3 regions of the Vibrio iocasae genome follow, and region 3 is predicted to be linked to each of the others. Evidence: predicted binding sites of a transcription regulator. Region 3 holds the regulator's gene; each other region holds the start of a gene.
The links. The regulator PurR, encoded in region 3, represses purine synthesis genes. The targets are predictions, from matches to a motif close to TNANGNAAACGTTTNCNTNA.
Positions count from the first base shown of each region.

Region 1: the regulator PurR is predicted to act here: its motif matches at 4,570-4,589, upstream of pckA (phosphoenolpyruvate carboxykinase (ATP)).
Region 2: the regulator PurR is predicted to act here: its motif matches at 3,186-3,205, upstream of SNR28_RS17120 (phosphoribosylaminoimidazolesuccinocarboxamide synthase).

Region 1 is NZ_CP145311.1:97,738-105,160, reverse strand. Features, by position in the region: gene gspE (type II secretion system ATPase GspE) at 1-10, opposite strand, end outside; gene gspD (type II secretion system secretin GspD) at 10-2,028, opposite strand; gene gspC (type II secretion system protein GspC) at 2,038-2,955, opposite strand; gene hslR (ribosome-associated heat shock protein Hsp15) at 3,125-3,514, shown strand; gene hslO (Hsp33 family molecular chaperone HslO) at 3,533-4,408, shown strand; gene pckA (phosphoenolpyruvate carboxykinase (ATP)) at 4,761-6,389, shown strand; gene SNR28_RS09925 (AsmA family protein) at 6,503-7,423, shown strand, end outside.
Region 2 is NZ_CP145311.1:1,593,285-1,600,707, reverse strand. Features, by position in the region: gene SNR28_RS17145 (DUF3334 family protein) at 1-448, shown strand, start outside; gene SNR28_RS17140 (DUF2786 domain-containing protein) at 613-1,296, shown strand; gene SNR28_RS17135 (hypothetical protein) at 1,317-2,222, shown strand; gene SNR28_RS17130 (hypothetical protein) at 2,317-2,496, shown strand; gene SNR28_RS17125 (hypothetical protein) at 2,684-3,079, shown strand; gene SNR28_RS17120 (phosphoribosylaminoimidazolesuccinocarboxamide synthase) at 3,313-4,416, shown strand; gene chrA (chromate efflux transporter) at 4,490-5,620, opposite strand; gene SNR28_RS17110 (LysR family transcriptional regulator) at 5,732-6,643, shown strand; gene SNR28_RS17105 (ABC transporter substrate-binding protein) at 6,649-7,423, opposite strand, start outside.
Region 3 is NZ_CP145311.1:2,182,811-2,190,233, reverse strand. Features, by position in the region: gene glgA (glycogen synthase GlgA) at 1-469, shown strand, start outside; gene SNR28_RS19670 (alpha/beta fold hydrolase) at 619-1,416, shown strand; gene SNR28_RS19665 (DUF2007 domain-containing protein) at 1,436-1,747, opposite strand; gene SNR28_RS19660 (TVP38/TMEM64 family protein) at 1,754-2,440, opposite strand; gene SNR28_RS19655 (TfoX/Sxy family DNA transformation protein) at 2,583-3,170, opposite strand; cyclic di-GMP riboswitch class I at 3,287-3,397, opposite strand; gene purR (HTH-type transcriptional repressor PurR) at 3,554-4,558, opposite strand; gene torD (molecular chaperone TorD) at 4,765-5,412, opposite strand; gene torR (two-component system response regulator TorR) at 5,673-6,386, shown strand; gene elyC (envelope biogenesis factor ElyC) at 6,479-7,381, opposite strand; gene cmoM (tRNA uridine 5-oxyacetic acid(34) methyltransferase CmoM) at 7,398-7,423, shown strand, end outside.

The DNA.
Region 1 (7,423 bases), 1.6 Mb from region 3:
TGTCACCCATTACTTAATCTCCACCTGCTCGAAGAAAGCTTGAATTTCAGCCGGGTAGTTCATATCAGCACCAAAGACTGGAAGCACTGGTAACTCATTGGGTAGTAATGCCATTCCGTCCTGAGACTTGTATAACTGCTCTGCACGCATGTAGTTGTACTTGCGCTGTGTCACACCATCAGCCGTCACACCATCGCGGATAATAGTTGGCTTAATAAATACCATCAGGTTACGTTTTTCTACGGAGTTGGATGTAGAACTAAACAGGTACCCTAGAATAGGAATATCGCCCAGGAAAGGTACTTTAGACTCACTCTCCTGTGTATGCTCGTCAATCAGACCACCAATAACCAGCATCTCACCATCCTGCACCATGACAGATGTGTTTAGCTGACGCTTGGCAAATCGCACATCAACAGCACCATCTGCTGCAAGCACACTAGAAACTTCTTGTTCGATCTTTAACTGAACCGAGTCGCCTTCGTTAATCTGAGGTGTTACTTTTAGCTTAATACCCACTTCCTGACGCTCAACGGTCTGGAAAGGATTGTCATTGTTGGAGCTTGTTGTAGAACCAGAAATAACCGGTACTTCCTCACCAACGATAAAGGACGCTTCACCATTGTCCATTACGGTAATACTTGGTGACGACAGAATATTGGAGTTGGCATCTGAATTAACTGCACTGATTAAAGCAGTCCAGTCACCCATAACAATACTGGCGGCCATTCCGTTTACACCAGATAAAGCAGAAGCCAGTGTGGAGTAGTCACCTTCTTCTGTGGTCGTTTCGTTACGAAGAAACTTACCATCGCTGTCATATACCGCTGTGGTTTTACTGGTGTCTTTCGCCTCTTCAAGGCCAACCATAACCTTGCCAATAGGACTTCCGGTATTTCCGTACTGGATCACTGAGCCTGACTCAAGAGAGCCCCACTGAACACCAAAGTTGGCGCCATCGCCTTCTGTCATTTCTACAATCAGCGCTTCAATCAAAACTTGTGCACGACGTATATCGAGCTGAGCTATAACATCTTGCAGTGCATTCATCACATCCGGCTGAGCAGAAATAACCAGTGAGTTGGTATCGGGGTGTGCAGATATCATCACTTCACTATTTTTAGTTGAAGTTTGCTTAGCAGCTCCCTGCTTCTCTTTCTGAATGTTCTCAGAGACGCCTTTCAGTACATCGACCATGTCTTCTGCTTTGGCGTACTTCAGATAAACAACCCGGTTATTACCTTTGGTTGCCATCTCTACATCAAGCTGTTGTATCAACTTACGCAGACGCTTTCTGACGGTAGGGTCACCAGAGATCAACACAGAGTTCGTCCTGTCATCAGCAACGAGTTTAGGCTGAAGAAACGCTGGAGTGTTCTTAGTATCTGTTGTTTTGTTCAGCGCTTCGACAATACGCACCATCTCGGATGCAGAAGCATTGCGTAAATCAACAACTTCAATTTCTTTATCACCAGCGCGATCAACTTTCTCAATGATTTCAGCCAGTCTGTTAACAACCGCTGCACGCCCGGTAATTAAAATAATATTTGCCGGATCATAATGAACAACGTTACCTGCACCAGCATTATCGTTTAGCTGTCTTAAAAGAGGGGATAACTCACGAACAGAGACATTACGTACAGCAACAACACGCGTGACAACAGCGTCACCAGCAACATTTCTGCTGCTATCGACAACTGGAACAGCAGATGTTTTTGCATCTTTCGCTTTGATGACCTTAAGAACATTGTTCTCCATTTCAACAACAGCGAAACCATAAACTTCAAGTACGTTTAAAAAGAAGTGATAGTACTGCTCTTCATTCAGTACATCATAGCTGCGTACGTCAATTTTACCTCGTACAGCCGGATCCACGATGATGGTTTTTTCCAGATTTCGCCCAACAATATTGATGAACTCCTGGATATCCGTACCCTTAAAGCTAGCACTGAACTCATTTGCTATCGACGGTGCGCACATTAGGCTACCCATCAATAGCCAAGCGCTTTTGCTCAACCACCTTTTCACACAAAACTCCTAAAATTGAATATATATCTCTTCCGTCTGGCCTTTTCGGTCTACCGTCAGGCTCAGCTCAGTTAATTCAGAAAGAGATGTCCAGATTCTACCCATGGTGGCTGAATCTGCTAAATCTTCACCATTAATATGTGTAGCAATATCACCACTTTTTAGTCCTACACTATCAAACAGCGCTTTGTTTTTTCCCGGTCTTACCCGATAACCAATCAACTTCCCATCTTTTCCTCGCATTTGAGACAACTGGATGTATTGAAGTAATCGTTGTGGGTCTTGAGTAATCTCTCGTTTGATCGCCTCCAAGGCGTTGGTTGGATTGTTACCTGATGTTCTGACGTTCGGGCTACTGCTCGTTGTTGTTTGGGATGTCGATAACTTCTTGTAATCGATACCCTGCAACATCAAGGTCTCATCTCGGCCTGCATTATCAATAATGACGCGATCAACAAAAACAGCCTTGAGTTTTGCTCGCGTACCTTCTATGTCTTCATTTATGCCGTAGGTAGACTGAACACCTCTATTGGCAATGACAGCAAGGCTATTGCCCTGGTTAGAGCTGGCAACAACGCCTACCAAAGTAAGATTCAGCTTTGTTTTCGGTGCATCTTTCACGACTTCGACCGGTTTTACCACCTCAGCCTTCTCAGAGTAGGAACCAAACAAGTTCGCACTCTTTAGCTCTCTTGTATCCAGGGAAGCATTTTCCTGTTCAGCGAGAGCCACATTACTAGCGTTCCATTCACTCACTGACTGCTTATCTAAGCCATACCAAATGAGCTCTCCGACAATCCAGGCAGAAAGAGAGATAAACACAGCGGTAATCAATAGGCTTATTTTAACCTGGGAATTCATAAGTCCTTGCAGAATAAGAGAAATAAAGTTACCTACCTTCCCTGCAGAACTCAGCGATAACGACATGAGTTGTAACCTTGATATTTAGTCATACAGATTTATATGCAACGCATAAAAGTAACATACACGCTTAGCAATAGGGTGATTTTAGGCTCATTATTTGATCACCCTTGAAAAGGTGGACTTATATCACCATTTTTAGTTCCAAGAAATAGCAAAAACATAAGTAATTAATATGAGTGTTACATCAGAAGCAGTAAGGCTGGATAAGTGGCTCTGGGCTGCACGGTTTTACCGAACACGTTCAATTGCTCGAAATATGATCGATGGTGGCAAAGTCCATTATAATGATCAAAGAACAAAACCAAGCAAGATTGTTGAACTCGGAGCTCAGATAAAGCTTCGACAAGGTAATGAAGAAAAGACTGTCGTCATCGAAAAGATTTCCGATAAAAGACGCGGTGCTCCTGAAGCACAAACGCTTTATCGCGAAACTGAAGACAGTATCGCAAGGCGTGAAGAAAATAGCATGAAGCGTAAAATGAACGCTTTTCACAGCCCAAGCCCGGATCGCAGGCCAGATAAAAAGCAACGCCGCGATCTTATTAAATTTAAACATCAATAAAAGCTGGAGTTTCCTGCAATGGCAAACAATGTGTTAAACCGCTACTTATTTGAAAACCTATCAGTACGTGGCGAGTTGGTTCAACTGGACGAGACATACCAACAAATTATTTCCAGCAAGGAATATCCGCAGCCGGTACAAAACCTGCTCGGTGAGCTATTAGTTGCAACCACTCTTTTAACAGCAACTCTTAAGTTTGAAGGTTCGATTACTCTTCAGTTGCAAGGAGATGGCCCTGTGTCACTTGCTGTAATTAATGGTGACCACAATCAGAAAGTAAGAGGTGTTGCGCGCTGGGAAGGCGATATCGATGATGATGCAGACCTGCATACACTGATGGGTAAAGGTCACTTGGTGATGACTATTACTCCTAGTAAAGGTGAACGTTATCAGGGTGTGGTAGGGCTAGAAGGCGATACTTTGTCTGAAGTCTTGGAGAACTACTTTATCCGTTCAGAGCAATTAAAAACCCGCATCTGGATTCGTCTTGGTGAACATGACGGAAAACCACACGCTGCTGGGATGCTATTGCAGGTTGTTCCAGATGGTACAGGTAAACCTGAAGACTTCGAACACCTTGAGCAATTAACCAGCACAATTAAAAACGAAGAACTATTTTCTCTTGAAGCAAATGATCTGCTTTATCGATTGTATAACCAGGAAACAGTACAACTATTTACGCCACAAAACGTTGAGTTTTACTGTGGTTGCTCTCGCGAAAGGAGCGCTGGTGCAATTTTGAGCATTGAAAAAGAGGAAGTTTATGACATCTTAACAAAAGAAGGTACAATTTCTTTACATTGCGATTATTGCGGCACGCAATACACGTTCGACGAGAATCAGGTATCCGAGCTGTTTATGGGTTCAGACAAAGACAATCATGTTGTGCATTAATATCGTTTAAAACCCACCAAAACGAACATTATCGAAACACCACGTAAGAGCCAGTTTTTACTGGCTTTTATTTTATATTTCACTCTTCAAACAAAATCCCCACACCGCACAAACGAAAACAAAATGCTCGAACTCGAAAGTTTTTTGAATATTTTTTGATCTAACGCAAACCTATACTTTGGTGGCAATCCAATCGCTAAAAAGTGTGAACCAAAGACAGAAACAGCATTTTATTCTTGAGTATTTTTTGACTTGTCTCCCTGTTTTCTAGCTTTCACGTTGCTAGCATGGTCAACAGACATAAAAACAAATTTTTACAAAATCCCTACAAAAATCTCAATAAGGAGCACCTATGACCGTTATGGAACATACTAAGGCTGCACAACTAGACCTAACCCAGTACGGACTAACTGACGTTAAAGAGATTGTTCGCAATCCAAGTTACGAAATGTTGTTCGAAGAGGAAACACGAGACGATCTCGAAGGTTTTGAGAGAGGCATCGTTACTGAGCTAGGCGCTGTTGCCGTTGACACTGGTATCTTTACTGGTCGTTCACCAAAAGATAAGTTCATCGTTAGAGATGAAACTACTGAAGAAAACATGTGGTGGACATCAGAAAAAGCGAAGAACGATAACAAGGCAATAAGCAAGGAAACGTGGGACGACTTAAAAGTTCTAACTACTAACCAGCTTTCAGGCAAACGTTTGTTTGTACTGGACTGCTTCTGTGGTGCAAACGAAGATACTCGTATTAAGATTCGTTTCATTACTGAAGTAGCGTGGCAGGTACACTTCGTTAAGAACATGTTCCTTCGCCCAACTGAAGAAGAACTAAAAACATTTGAACCTGATTTCGTAGTTATGAACGCTGCGAAAACTGAAAACCCAGATTGGGAAAAACATGGCATGAACTCTGAAGTTTATACTGTGTTCAACCTAACAGAGAAAATGCAGCTTATCGGTGGTACTTGGTACGGTGGTGAGATGAAGAAAGGTATGTTCGCGATGATGAACTACTTCCTTCCTCTGAAAGGCATCGCATCTATGCACTGTTCTGCAAACGTTGGTGAGGAGGGTGACGTAGCTATCTTCTTCGGTCTATCTGGTACTGGTAAAACAACACTATCAACCGATCCAAAACGTCAGCTAATCGGTGATGACGAACACGGCTGGGATGATGATGGTATCTTCAACTATGAAGGTGGCTGTTACGCTAAGACGATTCGTCTTTCTAAAGAAGCTGAGCCAGACATCTACAATGCAATCCGTCGCGATGCACTGTTAGAAAACGTTGTAGTACGTAACGATGGTTCTATCGACTTTGATGATGCATCGAAGACTGAGAACTCTCGCGTATCTTACCCAATCTACCATATCGACAACATTGTTAAGCCAGTGTCGAAAGCAGGTCACGCTCAGAAAGTTATCTTCCTGACTGCAGATGCATTCGGTGTTCTACCTCCAGTCGCTAAGCTAACTGCAGAGCAGACTAAGTACCACTTCCTGTCTGGATTTACAGCGAAGCTAGCTGGTACTGAGCGTGGTATTACAGAACCTGTACCTACATTCTCAGCTTGTTTCGGTGCTGCATTCCTGACCCTGCACCCAACTAAGTACGCAGAAGTTCTGGTTAAACGTATGGAAGCTGCTGGTGCAGAAGCATACCTTGTTAACACTGGTTGGAATGGTTCTGGTAAGCGTATCTCAATTCAAGATACTCGCGGTATCATCGATGCAATCCTTGATGGCTCTATCGATGAAGCAGAAACTAAGCAAGTTCCTGTGTTCAACCTTGAAGTTCCACTAGCACTTCCAGGTGTTGACCCTGCAATTCTGGACCCTCGTGATACTTATGTAGATCCTCTACAGTGGGAAAGCAAAGCAGAAGATCTAGCTGGTCGCTTTATCAAGAACTTCGAGAAGTACACTGATAATGCAGAAGGTGCAGCACTTGTAGCAGCTGGTCCTCAGTTAGACTAATCACTGATACATAGTCAATTGTTATTCAAGTCCCTCATTTGAGGGGCTTTTTTATTGAATCCAGAACTTTTTTGCGTCACTCTGTAGACAACAGATTAAACGGGCTCCAATAAATGAAACGGACTTTTGTAATCACCACTGCTTCGATACTGCTCATCATCACCCTGGCTGTGGGTGCATTGTATTGGGCTTTGCAGGGTCAATACGCAAGTGCCGTTGTGAACAGAATCTCACAACAACTGTCATTACCAGTCACCGTTTATGATGCTCAGTTTAACTTCCCTAATCACGTTTCGCTTTCTGGTGTTGATATCGAAGGATTACAAGAAGAACCAATCTCCGTAAGCAAACTGGATGTATGGATAACACCTTCTTCTCTTTTCAGTACCTCTCCGACAATAGACAGTATTCTTATAGATGGCATTAGCCTTCAGCATGGTGTTCCTAAACTACTGAATAACCTGACCGTTACCCTCAAACAACTGGCTATCAAGAATCTGGATTACTCCAATGGAGAGATCGTCGGTCGAGATATTAACCTTCAGATTAAAGATCCTAAATTTGAAGAGAGTAAACTCCCTTTGCCATATGGCTCGATTCAGTTTTCTGCCGAACAGCTCTACTGGCGGGGAGAAGCACTAGACTCTGTTTTAATCGATGCGGATTACAAGCCAGGCAATAGCACCATTTACGGTTTATCCTTTGACTGGCGAGATGGCCAATTTTCTGGTCAGGCGGAACAATATGATTCCGGTTGGTCACTTGTTAACTTCACCATTGATGGATTAAGACTCAGCGCAGAAGATTGGAAAGAATTGAACCGTCTAGGCTTAGGGGATGTCCGTGCTCATGTAAACCATATAAACAGCTTAGACATCTTAAAAAGCTCAATAGAAACTCAAGATTTATCAATAAGTAATTTTGACCTGTCGTTGGAAAACGTAAATCTCAAGCTCAATGTCTGGCAACAGGATAAAGCGTACGCATCACTCGATGCAGACAGCTTTTCTGTAGGAGAGCAAAACTTTGTAGAA
Region 2 (7,423 bases), 590 kb from region 3:
ATATATGAAAAACATGGGGATGCCTGAAGAAGAGCTGGCAATTCTACACACATCTGATGATGTAGCTGACGTGCTGGGCGAGTTGATGAACCAATTGGTTGGGGATTTCACTAGTAAGATCCGAAAAGAACTTAAAACTAACATCACTCAAAACCAGCCGAAGATGCTGGCCATTAACAAACAGGTACTGCTTTCCGTTGATACCAACTTAGATCGCCCACAAGCAAGACGTGTGACCTTCTCTACAGCAAACAACAACATTTTCTATTTGGAATTAGCCATGGATAAAACTGAGTTTATCCAGTTAGAAGATTTTGACGTTGAAGAAGATGTATCTCCTGATTCAATCCTGGAAGCAGAAAGAAATCGAGCCAACTCAGCTCAAAGTACTCAGGCACAACTTGCTGACGAAGCAGCCGATGACCTTCTGGATGAGCTTGGCATATAGTCTGAGGTAACAGGTAGCTATCAAAATTGAAATGAAAGCTCTTCCATTTGAAGAGCTTTCTTTGTTTGTTGTCTCAGTAACTTTGGTTACTTCTTTATCTCCCCCGCTAAAATCGGTAAAATGGTCGACTTTTCATAAGAAAGAGTCAAAATTCAGTAAGTTCGATGGATAAAAAGAAAGCCCTTAAGAAAATTGCTAAGTGTCTGGAGCTAGGTAATTCCGCTAACGTAAACGAAGCGGCTCAGGCTATAAAAATGGCACACCGCCTAATGCTCAAATATGGTTTAGACAAAGACGATATTGAGTTTATTAAGATGGGCAAAACACAGTCGACTCATCTTCTCCCTACTTCGATTAGCTCAACTATCCTTAGAATCATTCGTGGTATTAACACTAAGTTTGGTGTTGAGGCTGTGTTGCTTAATCATAAGGGATTAAAAAGAGTCGAATTTATTGGAGAAGCGGACAGAGCTATCTTTGCTGCTTTTGCTTTCGACATCATCTATCGCGAAATGAACGAGCATACGGGCCAGTTTCGAAATAGCTTTGCTGGCTCCGGTACCAGTTCAGTGGAAGTCACCCGCCGAGTTAACTCCTTTGTCTCCGGCTGGGTAGAAGGCGCACTGGAAAAACTTCCGGTGATTACACCAGACGATGACTCACAAAATAAGATTAACAGCTATATTGATCGTGAGTTTCAAAACATAGACAGAGAAACCTTTAAACAACAGTTAAAAGAAGCGATGAAAAACATCACCGAAGACTACGAAGTTGGTCTAAAAAAAGGTAGAAGAGTCTCTGTTAACCGCCCTGTCGACGGGACACAAGCCCCTAAAATGCTTAAGTAGCGCAGTAAAAGGAAAATAGAATGATACGCATGGAAGCTGTAACCAAAAGATATCGTTCCACTTTCACACTACTTCTACTCATTGCGTGCTCGAATACAACGGCGGCGCCTTCAGAAGAACTCATTGAAGATGCTAACGCAGGCAACCCTGCCGCTCAGTTAGAGCTCGGAAGAGCTTACTATGGCGAGAACAAGTTAAAACAAGCCCACTTTTGGTACCTGAACTCGATTCAGAATGGTAACAAAGAAGCCATAGCGGAAATAGGCAAGCTATTTGAAGACCACGCTAATAAACCAATTGATAACCTGATTTTTGCCGAAAACTGGTTTGAGCTCGGTAATGAAAAGGGTATTCCAGAAGCAGAAGAAGGATACTCGCGAGTACTTGAGGCTCAATTTAATCGAATTAGGGAGAAGCAAGTTTCCTCTATAGCCATTCTCGATCAAGCGGCCGACGAAGCACTATCAAACCAGAACAACCAAAACAACAAATCCGTTGCCAACATAAATAATAAGATCCCTTATGAAGTGCTGATTTTCATTTCAGCCATCGCGTTATTCATTCTGGTGATAACTGTACGTCGCTTCTTCAGACAGAAAAAAGAGAGCAAACTCGGTACATATGAACATCAGCTTTCTGAGAACAGAAGGAAAATACGTTCACTCCAGACTCACCTGAACAAAGCCCATGAGCAACTGACAAAGCTGCAACGGCATAGCCAACTTCAAAGCAAAGATCAGTCATACAACCTCGCCTGTTCGTTACTTGGCTTCAACCCAAATCGTGTTCCCGACGAAAAATCAATAAAACTGCGTTACAAAAAGTTAAGCCGAATCTATCACCCAGACGCAGGGGGCAGTGAAGATGAAATGAAACGTCTCAATGCAGCCGTTAAAATTGTAGCGGGCTACAAAAGCCGAAAATAGATTAACATTTACTTAACATTTTCCTTGAATTTGTGTCATAATACGCGCGCTAATAATAGCGCTCTTAAGTGCAGCTACATCTGAAGGAGAATGTATGTTTAAAACCGAGGGCTCTTGCGACTGGTGTAAAAAACAAAGCTTACTGATTCGTCATGACTACGTTGATGGTCGATTCCACCACTCTTGTGAAGATTGTCAGGATCTGGCCAAGTTCGATGTGAACCTATTCAACATAGACGAACTCGCTTTGAGAAAACACGCTACGGAAGCATAGTCAAGCAAGCTGTACTCCAACGGATTGGATAGAGAGCCGCATATCGCGGCTCTTTTTTATGTCTGCTATTTGCCTTTCCTGAATAGATCAACATCACATTGACCAAAATACAGTCGTTTTTATAGTTGCAAACTGTGTGAATATACACTACTGTTTACTTATACAGTATGTACAGGAAAACAGTATTATGCTTCAAGTAAACAACTATTCTCAGCTACACACCTATATTGACCGCCCAATGATGGGTAACAACTCTGCTCTACCTACGGTTAATACCGATATGTATCAGCAATTAGCTGCGCTTTCACACAAGCGTTTATGGATTTTGTTTACTGCTAACTGCCCTCGCCCAGTGCAGTCTGATCTTTCCGGACATGGTATTAACTGCAACAATATCATTCATATGAAACCTTCTATGAACTTCAGCGAAGAAGAGATTGTGCTCAAGGCAATTCAGGCTCGTACTGCTAGCGCTGTAGTGGCAAGTTGTCATCTATCTCATCAGGCGAAGTCGAAGATTTTAGACTGCGCAGCTGAATATGGATGTGAGGTATTTTTCTTATCTGCATCCTCGATACACTAAATTCACATTTTTATCTCATGCCTTTTTGTTTGGCTACAGACTTTCCTGTAGCCTTTTCTTTATTTGTTAATCCCATTTTCTATTTCCCAAACCAATAGAACACCAAAAAGGCAAACGTTTGCTTTTTCTCTGGAAGGTTGTCGTAGTTCTGGTATGATGCGCTCATTCAATTGACGCTGAAGGATTTTCCTTTAGCTATACCCTATTTTCGGATTAATAATAGGAATCTTTCGATGAATCTCGCCGATCAAGTTCTAGCAGTAAATGATGACCTTCCAATTCGCACAGATAAGCCTGTTCATAGCGGCAAAGTACGCTCTGTATACTGGCTGACTGAAGAAGACAGCAAGCGATTGATTAAAGACAAAGGCTATGATGTTGCAGACGATGCTCCACTTGCCATTATGGTTATCAGTGATCGTATTTCTGCATTTGATTGTATCTGGCGTGGTGAGAATGGATTGAAAGGTATTCCTGGGAAAGGTGCTGCACTCAACGCTATCTCAAACCATTGGTTCCAACTTTTTAAAGACAGTGGCCTGGCTGACAGCCATATTCTCGATATTCCTCACCCATTTGTTTGGATTGTACAAAAAGCAAAACCCGTGATGATTGAAGCGATCTGTCGCGGTTATATTACCGGTTCAATGTGGCGTGCTTATGAAAAAGGCGAGCGTGAGTTTTGTGGCATTCAGCTTCCTGAAGGGCTGGAAAAAGACAAACAACTACCAGAACTTCTAATCACCCCATCAACAAAAGGTATTCTTAAGGGTATACAGGGTGTTCCTGAGGCTGATGATGTAAACATTTCACGTAAAAACATCGAAGAGAACTTCGAAGCCTTTAACTTTTCAAAAGCTGAAGATATTCCTCAGTATGAGAAGTTGTTAAAAGAAGGTTTTGGTGTGATCAGCAAAGCACTGACGGACATTGATCAGATCTTTGTTGATACCAAATTTGAGTTTGGCTATGTTACCGATTCAAAAGGCAATGAAAAGCTCATCTATATGGATGAGGTGGGTACACCAGACTCTTCACGTATCTGGGATAAGTCAGAGTATGATGCTGGCAATATCGTAGAGAATTCAAAAGAAGGCTTCCGTCAGTTCCTGCTTAATCACTTCCCTGACCCAGATATCCTTCTTAACAAAGATCGTATGGACGAAAGAAGTGCACTAGCACGTGATAACGAACTGCCACTTGATGCGATGCAGATGGTTTCTGATACCTATATCGGTATTGCCGAGAAAATCACGGGTAAGAAAATCGTTCTAAGTGACAACCCTAAAGCTGAAATCATTAAGGTTCTTAAAGAAGAATACGCTTTGATTGACTAAATAAGTTCACTCTACCGAACGAATCAACCCTCACAAGCAACTTGTGAGGGTTTTATTTTGTGGGTTAACCAATCTAAATGACAGCGCCAATCACAACAAAGAACAAAATTGTCCATAGAACGGAAAGATTAAGCTTCTTGTGAAGGTAGAACCCTGCAATAACAATAGCGATATCCACAGGTGAACTCACAGCACTACTAAATACTGGCTGGTACAGAGCAGCCAACAAAAGCCCAACGACAGAAGCGTTAACGCCATTTATAGCACCCGCAACTCTTGGTTTACCTGCCAGTCTTTCCCAGTTTTTCAGAACACCGAGAAGAAGCAAAAATCCAGGTAAAAACACAGCGACAGTCGCAACCAAAGCGCCTAATACAGGTGTTGCCGACATCTCATAACCAATATAAGTCGCCAACGTGAACATGGGCCCAGGAACGGCTTGGGCAGCAGCATATCCCGTCAGAAAGGCATCTTGAGAAACCTGATCGCCAACCAACCCCTGAAGCAATGGAAGCACAACATGACCACCACCGTATACCAAACTACCTGCCTGAAAGAAGTCACTGAATATCCCCAGAAGTGGTTGATAATGAGCAAACAGAGGAAGTCCGAACAGCAGCAACGCAAACAACAGCAGTGGCAGAACGGAAGGCTTAAAGGGTTCAATTACTTTTGTCGGTGAACTAACCAGAAAACGGCTGCCAATAAGTCCGACAATCAACAAGACGATTATCTGAGTGCTAATTTGAGGGAGCAACAACAGAGCAATAGCGGTAGTAACACACAGACCTGAAGTCAGCTTGGTTTTACAGAAGTTTTTGTACATCCCCAAGGTTGCATCAGCAACGACGACAACTGCAAATAGCTTAAGGCTATGCACAACGGCCTGATACATTTCAGAATCAAGTAATCGGCTACTGACCATCGCCAGTAGCAACATGATCATTACTGAAGGTAAAGTAAAACCCAGAAACGCACCAAAAGCCCCAGCAAGTCCACCTTTTTTATAGCCGAGTGCAAATCCAACCTGACTAGAACCTGGCCCCGGTAAAAACTGACTTAGCGCGACTATCTGAGCGTACTCACTGTCATCTAACCATTTACGCTTTTCTACAAAGTTCTGCCTAAAATATCCGATATGAGCAGCCGGCCCACCAAAGCTTATCCAGCCAAGAAAAAAGAAAGTTTTAAATATTGACCACATTACTTACTACTCAATTTGAAAAGTAGAATCACTGTAAAAAAAGTCATAAAATGATTCAAATTGATAGTTTTCATACTCACTATGAATCAAACTGGATGAGAGGCATTTTAAGTGAAAGCTTTTAACTGGAAAGACGTAGACCTTAACTTACTTGTCGCGTTTCAGGCGCTATATCAGTGCCAAAGTGTCAGCCAAGCCGCTGAACAATGTTTTGTCAGCCAATCCGCTATGAGCTATACACTTCAAAGACTTAGAGGACTATTTGATGATCGTCTTTTCGAACGTGTAGGTATTCGAATGGAACCAACTCAACGGGCGAAAAACATTGCTCCAGTGATTGATGGATTATTGGCATCGATAAAGAATGACCTGCTGATACAACCTGAGTTTTCAGCCTCTGAGTTCAAGGGCGTCTGGAAAATAGGCTTAACCGACTACGCGGAACAACTGTTCGCTCCTGCTTTATACGATGCCATTGGTGAGGTTTCTTCTCAGTCACAAGTTCGTTTTTTCAATGTCAACAGAGGAAATTACAGCTCTATTGTTGAACGTGAACACGTTGATGCGGTTATCGGCAGTATCGATAACCTTGATCAGCGGTTTGCTTCAGAAAAACTCTACACAGAGCAGCACCTCTGTTTATTTGATCCAGAAACAGTCCCGTTCGAGAACACAATATCCGTTGAAGAGTTTGTTGCTGTGGAGCACGCTTTAGTCAGTCCGGATGGCAAAATCGAAACGAAGGTGGATAAGGAACTAGCATCTCTTGGGTGCAAAAGGCGAGTTGCTGTTACTTCAAGAAACTTCCTGACCATTAGACGTTTGTTATTAGGAAGAAAACTTTTATGTGTGGTGCCCAAACGGTTTGCGGAAACAGAGATGTACAGCCATGCACTTAAAGCGCTGAGCCCTCCGATTTCAGTGCCTGATTTTGATATCAGCTTGATTTACCTAAAGGCACAACAGGGTGATGATAAGAATCGCTGGTTAAGGGAGATTATCGCAAAAACAGTGGTAGCCTAGCCCCTTTACTCTAGTATTTGGGACTGATTGAAAATCTCAGGAGGCAGCGTAATGTTCCATTTGCTTAACTGATATTGGCTAAACAGGAATGCGCCCTGCCCTCCACTTTGTGGCCTTACCCGGACACGCTTTCCTTGCAACATACCTAATGCAATCTGGCCAGCTAACTTGCCCTCTTCGTATCCCGACACAACATAACCACCGACATTCTTATCCTTGCCGACTGAAAAATCCCAAAAACCAAACGAAGGTACTTTAGTATTTAAAGAAGTCCATCGGATAACGTCCTCTGAATTAATGTGATCACCTTGTTCATCAGTCAGCGTGTGGTATAACCCGACGACCAGCGCGTCATACCCATGTTCTTTAGCGGTTAGCACTTGCTTTTTCCATTCGGTCGTATTCTGGATAAGTTTGATATCCAGAACCATTCCTTCCATCTGAGCCTGCTTTTTACCGTAAAAAATATCTTCAAGGATGACATTACTGGTTTCACTCTCATCGAACAAAACCAGTACCTTTTTCACTGACATGAATTTGTTCAACATCAGTACAGAACGTTTTAAAAGAGGACGTTCAATCACACCAGAAAAGTTTGGCGCATTTGCTACACCATACTTTCTCGGATTCGCATTAATACCAAGATAGACAACAGGAGTATTGGTTTTCAAAAAGCGAGGGGCTAACGCCTCTAGTGCGTTATCGTCGGCGATGACGACAAGTACAGGAGAGTATTCCTGATACAATTTCCAGGCAGCGTCAGCTCGCTCCTGATACTGC
Region 3 (7,423 bases):
TGTGCGCCTTATCATACTGGGTACCGGAGATTCCAACATTGCGCAGAGCCTGAGAGACGTAGAGCGTCATCACAATGAAAAGTTCTGTTTTGTTGAGGCTTATAGTAATCGGTTAGCCCATATTGTTGAGGCTGGCTCTGACTTCTTCCTGATGCCGTCAGAATACGAAGCTTGTGGGCTCAGTCAAATATATAGTATGGCTTATGGCACCTTACCTATTGTCAGAGAGGTGGGCGGTTTAAAAGATACGGTTATCGATATCGATGTCCACCCGGATCGAGCGACCGGATTTAGCTTTCACTACCCAATCGCAAAAGATTTACTGATGAAACTGCAACGGGCTGTTATTTACTATTACCAGAGTAGGGATGAGATGCTCAGAGTGCAAAAACGTGCTATGGAACAAGACTTTAGCTGGAAGTGCTCTGCTGAAAAATATGTCGAAATGTACCGAACTACGCAAACTTGATATCGAAAATGTACCAAGTTGAATGCATTAAATTATTGAACCGTACGCTAATCTTTGTAGTATTTATTATATAGAATGCCGTATACCAGCTATAGTTGTGGTAAGCTCACAGCCCCTGTGGATAAAAAAACATTACAGTAAAAGAGAACATGTCAGAGACTTTGCTTTTTCACAAAACGTATATTCATCCCACCAGCAAGGAGTGGGTCGTTTTTGTGCATGGCGCTGGTGGTAGTTCCTCGATCTGGTTTAAACAGATAAAAGCCTACAAAGAACACTTTAATCTACTGCTAGTTGATTTGCGTGGACATGGCCGCTCCTCAGAATTTATAAAAGATATCATCTCTAGCAGATACACTTTTAAAGAAGTAACAGTTGATGTCCTTAAGGTGCTTGATCATCTGAAAATTCAATCTGCCCATTTTGTGGGAATGTCTCTGGGAACCATTATTGTTAGAAATATTGCGGAACTGTCGACCGACAGAGTAAGCTCGATGGTCCTTGGTGGGGCTGTAACGCGCTTAAACGCACGTTCTCAGGTTCTGGTTAAGCTAGGGCACTTTAGTAAGCATATAGTGCCTTACATGTGGCTGTATAAACTTTTTGCATACATTGTAATGCCACAGCGGAGCCAAAGGGAATCGCGGCACCTGTTTGTCAGAGAAGCTAAGAAGCTTTGCCAGAAAGAGTTTAAACGCTGGTTTGTGATGGCCGCAGATGTGAATCCTCTGATGCGCTACTTTAAAGACAGAGAGCTTCCTATTCCAACCCTCTATCTGATGGGTGAAAAGGATTATATGTTTATTCAGCCGGTCAAAGAGATGATTAAGGCACATCGTCAAAGCTATCTATGTGAGATCCCAGACTGCGGACATGTATGTAACGTTGAGCGCCCAGATGAGTTTAATCAAAAGTCTATAGAGTTTATTAAAGCAGTTAGTCACTAACTATGACGTGTTTAATGAGTTAAGGGGCTTCCTGGCCACATTGCCAACAAGCTCCAAACTGTCCTTCATTCTTTTCGCCACATTGTTGGCAGCTCCATTCTGTATCTGTATTCAAAGATTGTTGCTTAAAAGAGTTAACAATTTCATGTGCTTCATCTGCTTGTGAAGTATCGGAAATCCAAACGTAGGGGTCAGTGTCATCGGTTAAAGGCAGCTCTCCTTTTAACCCAAATATGCCTTCTCCGCGTACTTCAGCAGGTATGTTTTCACTTTTCAGAAGCTCACTGACAATGTGAGCTTCTGTAGGGTTCTTAGCGCTATATATTTTCATCGGCCACTAACTGTTTTGTGGTTGTTTGGCTGGTTTTATTTTTCCCATTACCCACTTCGCGATAATAGGGAACAAACCTAATAGAGCAAATGAGAGCAGAACATTAGGCGACACGATACCCGACAGGCTATCAATTGTTGCTAATTGCGTACCTGCGTTCAGGTAAACCATGGTTCCTGGAAGCATGCCTAGCTGACTTACCAGATAGAATCTCAGAGTTGATATTGGTGTCAGACCCATAAGTAAGTTTATAAGGAAAAACGGAAACACAGGGATTAATCTCAATGAGAAAAGGTAAAACGCACCATCCTTTTCAACGCCCTGGTTAATCGCATTGAGTTTTGAACCAAATTTACTTTGTACCCAGTCACGTAAAAGGTAACGGCTACTTAGGAATGCCAGCGTCGCGCCTATCGAGCTAGCAAATGAAACTAACAAGAGACTTAGAGAAAAACCAAATAGGGCAGCACCAAGTAAGGTAACCACAGCAGCTCCCGGAATGGAGAAAGCTGTAATGAGCACATAGGCAAAGAAGTAGATTAGAGCAGAAACCAGTTTGTTATCGTTAATTGTGCTGGTTAACGCAGCTTGTTGTGCTTTCGCATTTTCTAATGTCAGATACTGTCCAAATTGCGTCGCAAGAATCACGATAGTAGCAACAAGCAGAATTCCGATAATCAGCTTTTTGTTCATATTAAAATATCCGATAGTCATGTAGTTACAGTATAAGACAGGCTCAGTAAGAAAATAATTTCACACTTCACAAAGAATTTTAAATACAAAAAAACCGCTATGAGATTCAAAGCGGTTTTTAATTGAAATATCTTGATAAAGCTTAGTCGAGTCGTTTTATTAACTCTTCGCGTCGTTCCTTCGATATCACCGACCAGTGAGTGCCGTTTAGTGCGCCTTCGAGAGCCCACAGCAGTTCCAGGCTAACTCCGGAGTTGGTCTCTTTAATCGCTTTGTAAGCGCCTACAGAACCTGCTTGCTTCAGGTCTGAAACAGAAGCGATACCTGCTTTCTTAAGCATGCGTTCTGTACCAAGCCTAAGGTTAGGTAGATCTTTAAGGCGAGTCGGTTTCTCTTCTGCCTGAACCGCTTTTTCTTCTTTAGCTAGCTCTAGAGCGTGTTTTGCGAGAGTAAGAATATCGTCCGTGTTTTCCCAAATGTTGTCAGGTAGTGCGAAGTACTTGGTAACCACAGGGAACCCACGTTTTTTATAAACGTAAGGTTCATAACCGGATGATTTAAACTCTTCGATAGTGGAGTCGCTAGAACGAATATGAAGAGAGTCATTAACGACGAGAGCAAACATTGCTTCGTCTACGAAAATGCCAAACCCACCGAACATAGACCGAGATTTGACTTGGCCAAATTGCTCGAAAAGTTTCAATGAGTCTTTTAGTACTGGTTTATCCATTGCGTCTGTCTCGGGTTAAAAATTGCTTCAACCAATTTGATACCGAGAAATTAGCAAATCTGTGTGATCTGTTGTCAGAAACTCGTAAAGTATCTGCTCTACGTTGCTAATTTGCCTTCGGCAGCCCCGCTGCCATTCTGAGTATAGAAATATCAATACGATACCTCTTCAGATTAAGGCCGGTGGCTTTGCGTCCCATTCTTTCGAATGGTTTGCCCTGGTCGTGACGTTATAAATATAGGCGTGATTTGGATAAAGATCACGGATTAAATTATCCGGTGTGATATTGGTTCCAAATCTTATGCCGTATGATATACAAATGATTGTGTACTACTAACCACTCAATAGTAGTTAGTAGCCGCAAGCTTTAATAGTTTATCAGACTAGTTTAGCTCTTTAACGCTCTTACGTGAGATGATTTCCGGGTGCATCTCAAAAACGCGACGTTCGTGCTCTTTGTTTTTGATTCTTTCCAGCAGAATTTCGAACGCTGTTTTACCAACACGTCGTTTTGGCTGGTGAACAGTGGTCAATGGTGGCGAGAAATAAGCTGCTAGGTCAATATTGTCATATCCAATAACAGAGATGTCTTCAGGGATTCGCATTCCTTTCTCCTGTAGACGGCTCATCAGGCCTAGAGCCATGATGTCATTGAAGCAGAATACAGCTGTTGGTTTTTCATCGAGCTCAAGAATTCTATCCGCAGCTTCAACGGCCATGTCACACTCAAAGTTACCTTCAAGAATATTCTCTTGATTGAACTCGATATCGAACTCTTGTAGTGCGCGTTTGTAGCCTTCGATACGTTCAATACAAAGTGTTTTGTCCAGGTGTCCTGACAGGCAGAAGATTTTTTCGTGCCCACGTTCAAGTAAGTATTTGGTCGCCAGATACCCACCTTCTTCAGAGTTATCAATGATTTTATCTGACTGATTTTCCCAATCACCCCAGTCCATGATCACTTTAGGGATGTCAGTATGGCTCTCCAGCATTTCCTGTAGCTCAGTTGTCAAATCAGAGCAAAGTACAAAGATGCCGTCTACACGCTTTTCTGCAAGGAATCGAACGTAGTCTCGTTGCTTTTCATAGATACCGCCTGTGTTACACAGGATGAGTGTGTAACCCTGCCTGTAACAGTAACTCTCGAAGCCGTCGATGACTTCTGCCAGAAACGGGTTTGTTGACTGTGTCACCAACATACCTACTGTTCGGGTTGTATTGCATTTCAGACTTCGGGCCACAGCACTTGGGGCGTAATTTAACTCTTTTACCGCCTCCATTACTCTTTCTTGAGTAGCTTCAGCAACAAAGCGAGTCTTATTAATAACATGAGATACTGTTGTGGTTGAAACACCGGCTAAGCGTGCGACATCTTTAATAGTGGCCATATATTTGTCCTATCTGAACTGCTGTTTTTTCTTCTACTATAAATAAGTTTATCAGCAGTTTCTCTGTTTGTGATAAAACACAAAAAACCGCTTGAAAAAGCGGTTTACAGAAATATTCATAATTTTATCGATTGCGGCCTGATTTTAGACGTAAATGCAAACAGAAACAACGCCCTTATATAGGGCGTTGTCACAAATATTATTATTTACTCACCAGCAAGGTAAGAGCAATCTAGCTGACAGAAGTCTACAAGAAGAGCCGCGATACCTGCATAGAAACCGAAATCATCATGTTGAACGCACTTATCTTTAAATTGAGGGAACCAACTTAGCATATATTTTTCGATAAATGCTTTCTGGTCCAATAAGGCCTCTTCAATATGCTCAAGTTTTTCTAACTCGTTAGAGCGAATAATCATGTTGCCCAGGAAATCCAGCTCTAGCGCTATATGATCGGCTGGTTCATTCAAGCCTTCTTTGATGGCGATGCCTTTTTCTTCCATCAGAGCAGCCATTTCCTGAGCCGGTTTATCATTAAGTAATCCTGACTCTCCAATATACATAGAAGCATAGGGCAGTGCGGCATTTTTATCTGATGTTAAAAACAGCTCGCAGAAATCCGCAGCCAATTCTAGCTGGGCATCTTCACGTGTTTGTAGTCGGTTTAAAGCATCGACAACTTTATCAATCGATTCTTTAAGTGCTTCGTTTTCACCTAGCCCGGTCAGAAAAGATCGGATTTCGGTAGATTGGTAAGCTTCGAGTTCTTGTTCTGTCAGCTCTTTAGCGAACAGGCTTGAAAGCCACCAGTAAATTTCAGCGCGCTTTTCGTTAAATGCTTTTGTTTCTTCCATTGCAGGGTTCCTGAGACATAGTTATTTCCTATAAGTGTAAACAAAAAATATTAATAAAACTAACTATTGAAATGAAAAAAAATGACAGTTTATTAAGGAAAATTAACCGCAAGTCAGAGAGTTGCGTTGGGTCAATAAATTCCGAACTTTTGGGCAGAATTCCTATTATTCGCTAGAATTATGAAAAGTTATGAATAAAATACGGTCGGCATATTGATAAAATTGTTGATCGAAATTTTCGGCAGAGTGAAGTGGTAGACATGAGTAGTCACGTATTAGTAGTTGAAGATGATGTTGTTACACGAAGCAAGCTGGTTGGGTATTTTCAGAGTGAAGGATATTCAGTAAGCGAAGCGGAGAGTGGCGAGCAGATGAGAGAGATTCTAGCTGAAGAGAATATTGATCTGGTGATGTTAGACATTAATTTACCAGGTGAAGACGGCTTGATGTTAACTCGTGAACTACGCAGCCAATCAGATATCGGAATTATTTTAGTCACAGGCAGAACAGACAGCATAGATAAAATTGTTGGTCTGGAAATGGGGGCGGATGATTACGTTACAAAACCATTTGAACTCAGAGAATTGCTGGTTCGTGTCAAAAACTTATTGTGGCGTATTTCTCTTGTACGTACAGGCGGTGGAAATAACGATTCTGATGAAGATGATGGAAATGTTATCTATTTCGGTGACTGGACGTTTGATATTCAGAGAAGAGCACTAACTCGTGATGGTGAGCCGGTTAAATTGACGAAAGCCGAATATGAGCTGCTTGTGGCTCTTTCTTCTTATCCGAATACAGTATTAAGTCGTGAAAGAATCATCAACATGATAAGTCACAGAGTTGACGCTCCAAACGACCGAACAATTGATGTTCTTATTCGACGTATGCGAGCGAAAATGGAATATGATCCAAAGAACCCTCAAATATTTGTCACTGTGCATGGTGAAGGCTATATGTTCGCAGGTGACTAATATTTTCGGAAAGCAGTTCAAAATAGAAAATCATTCAAAATAATAAGGCCGGCTAATTATGCCGGCCTTATTAGTTTGTATACACTTGCGATTTACTCGGTTTTTCCAAAACTTTGTAATTCTAGCTCTTCAGTGGAGATTAGGTTATCGCGAATATCCTGCCAGATTAATCCGAGTTTTTCATGCCAGTATCTTTCGCTCTGCTCAAGGTATCTGGCGCTAGGTGTGTATTTTGTCCAGGCTTGCTTGATTTCCTTTTGAGCGAGATAGTTGGTCGGTGCAGGTATTGGATTCAAGCCAGCAGCGTGAAACTCTGATAATGCACGAGTCATATGGCTAGCAGAGGTCACTACGACCAAATTGTTTTGCTTGACGAAGGCGGCGGCTTGTCTTGCTTCTTCCCAGGTATCTTTCGCGGTTTCCAGCAACACGATATCGGTTTTAGAAACACCCAGTGCAAGCGCCACTCTTGCCAGCATTTTCGCATGGCTCATTTCTGCTCCGGCCGCATAACCAGAGAGAATTAGCTTAGCTCCGGGATACATTCTTTGAATACGAATCCCTTCGGTCAGGCGCATCAGAGCAGTACGGCTGAGCTCTGAGGTTGGTGGTATTTCATGATCAACAACGTGTCCGCTGCCGAGTACCATAACGTAATCCACCGACTTTTCTTGTGGAAGATAACCTATGTACTCTCTTTCCATGGGCAGCAGTAGCTGGGTTGAAACAGGCTGGAAAGAGACTAGAAAAATACCGGTTAAAGATAAAAATACAAACAACACCCCGAAACGGTGGCGGGTCGAAAACATAATCAGTGCAAGGCCAACAAATCCGATAATTAGCAAGGCGGGTAGGGGCATCGCAAGAGACGATAGTACTTTTTTCAGCTCAAACATTATCCAATAGTCCGAAAAATCATCACTTAACTGTAAAAATACAGCATAACGCTTTATTCCTGATATTCCTATGACAGAATAAGCGGCACGATAGAACATGATAACCCAGATAGCCGTGACAGAAGATCGTAATTTCGACGA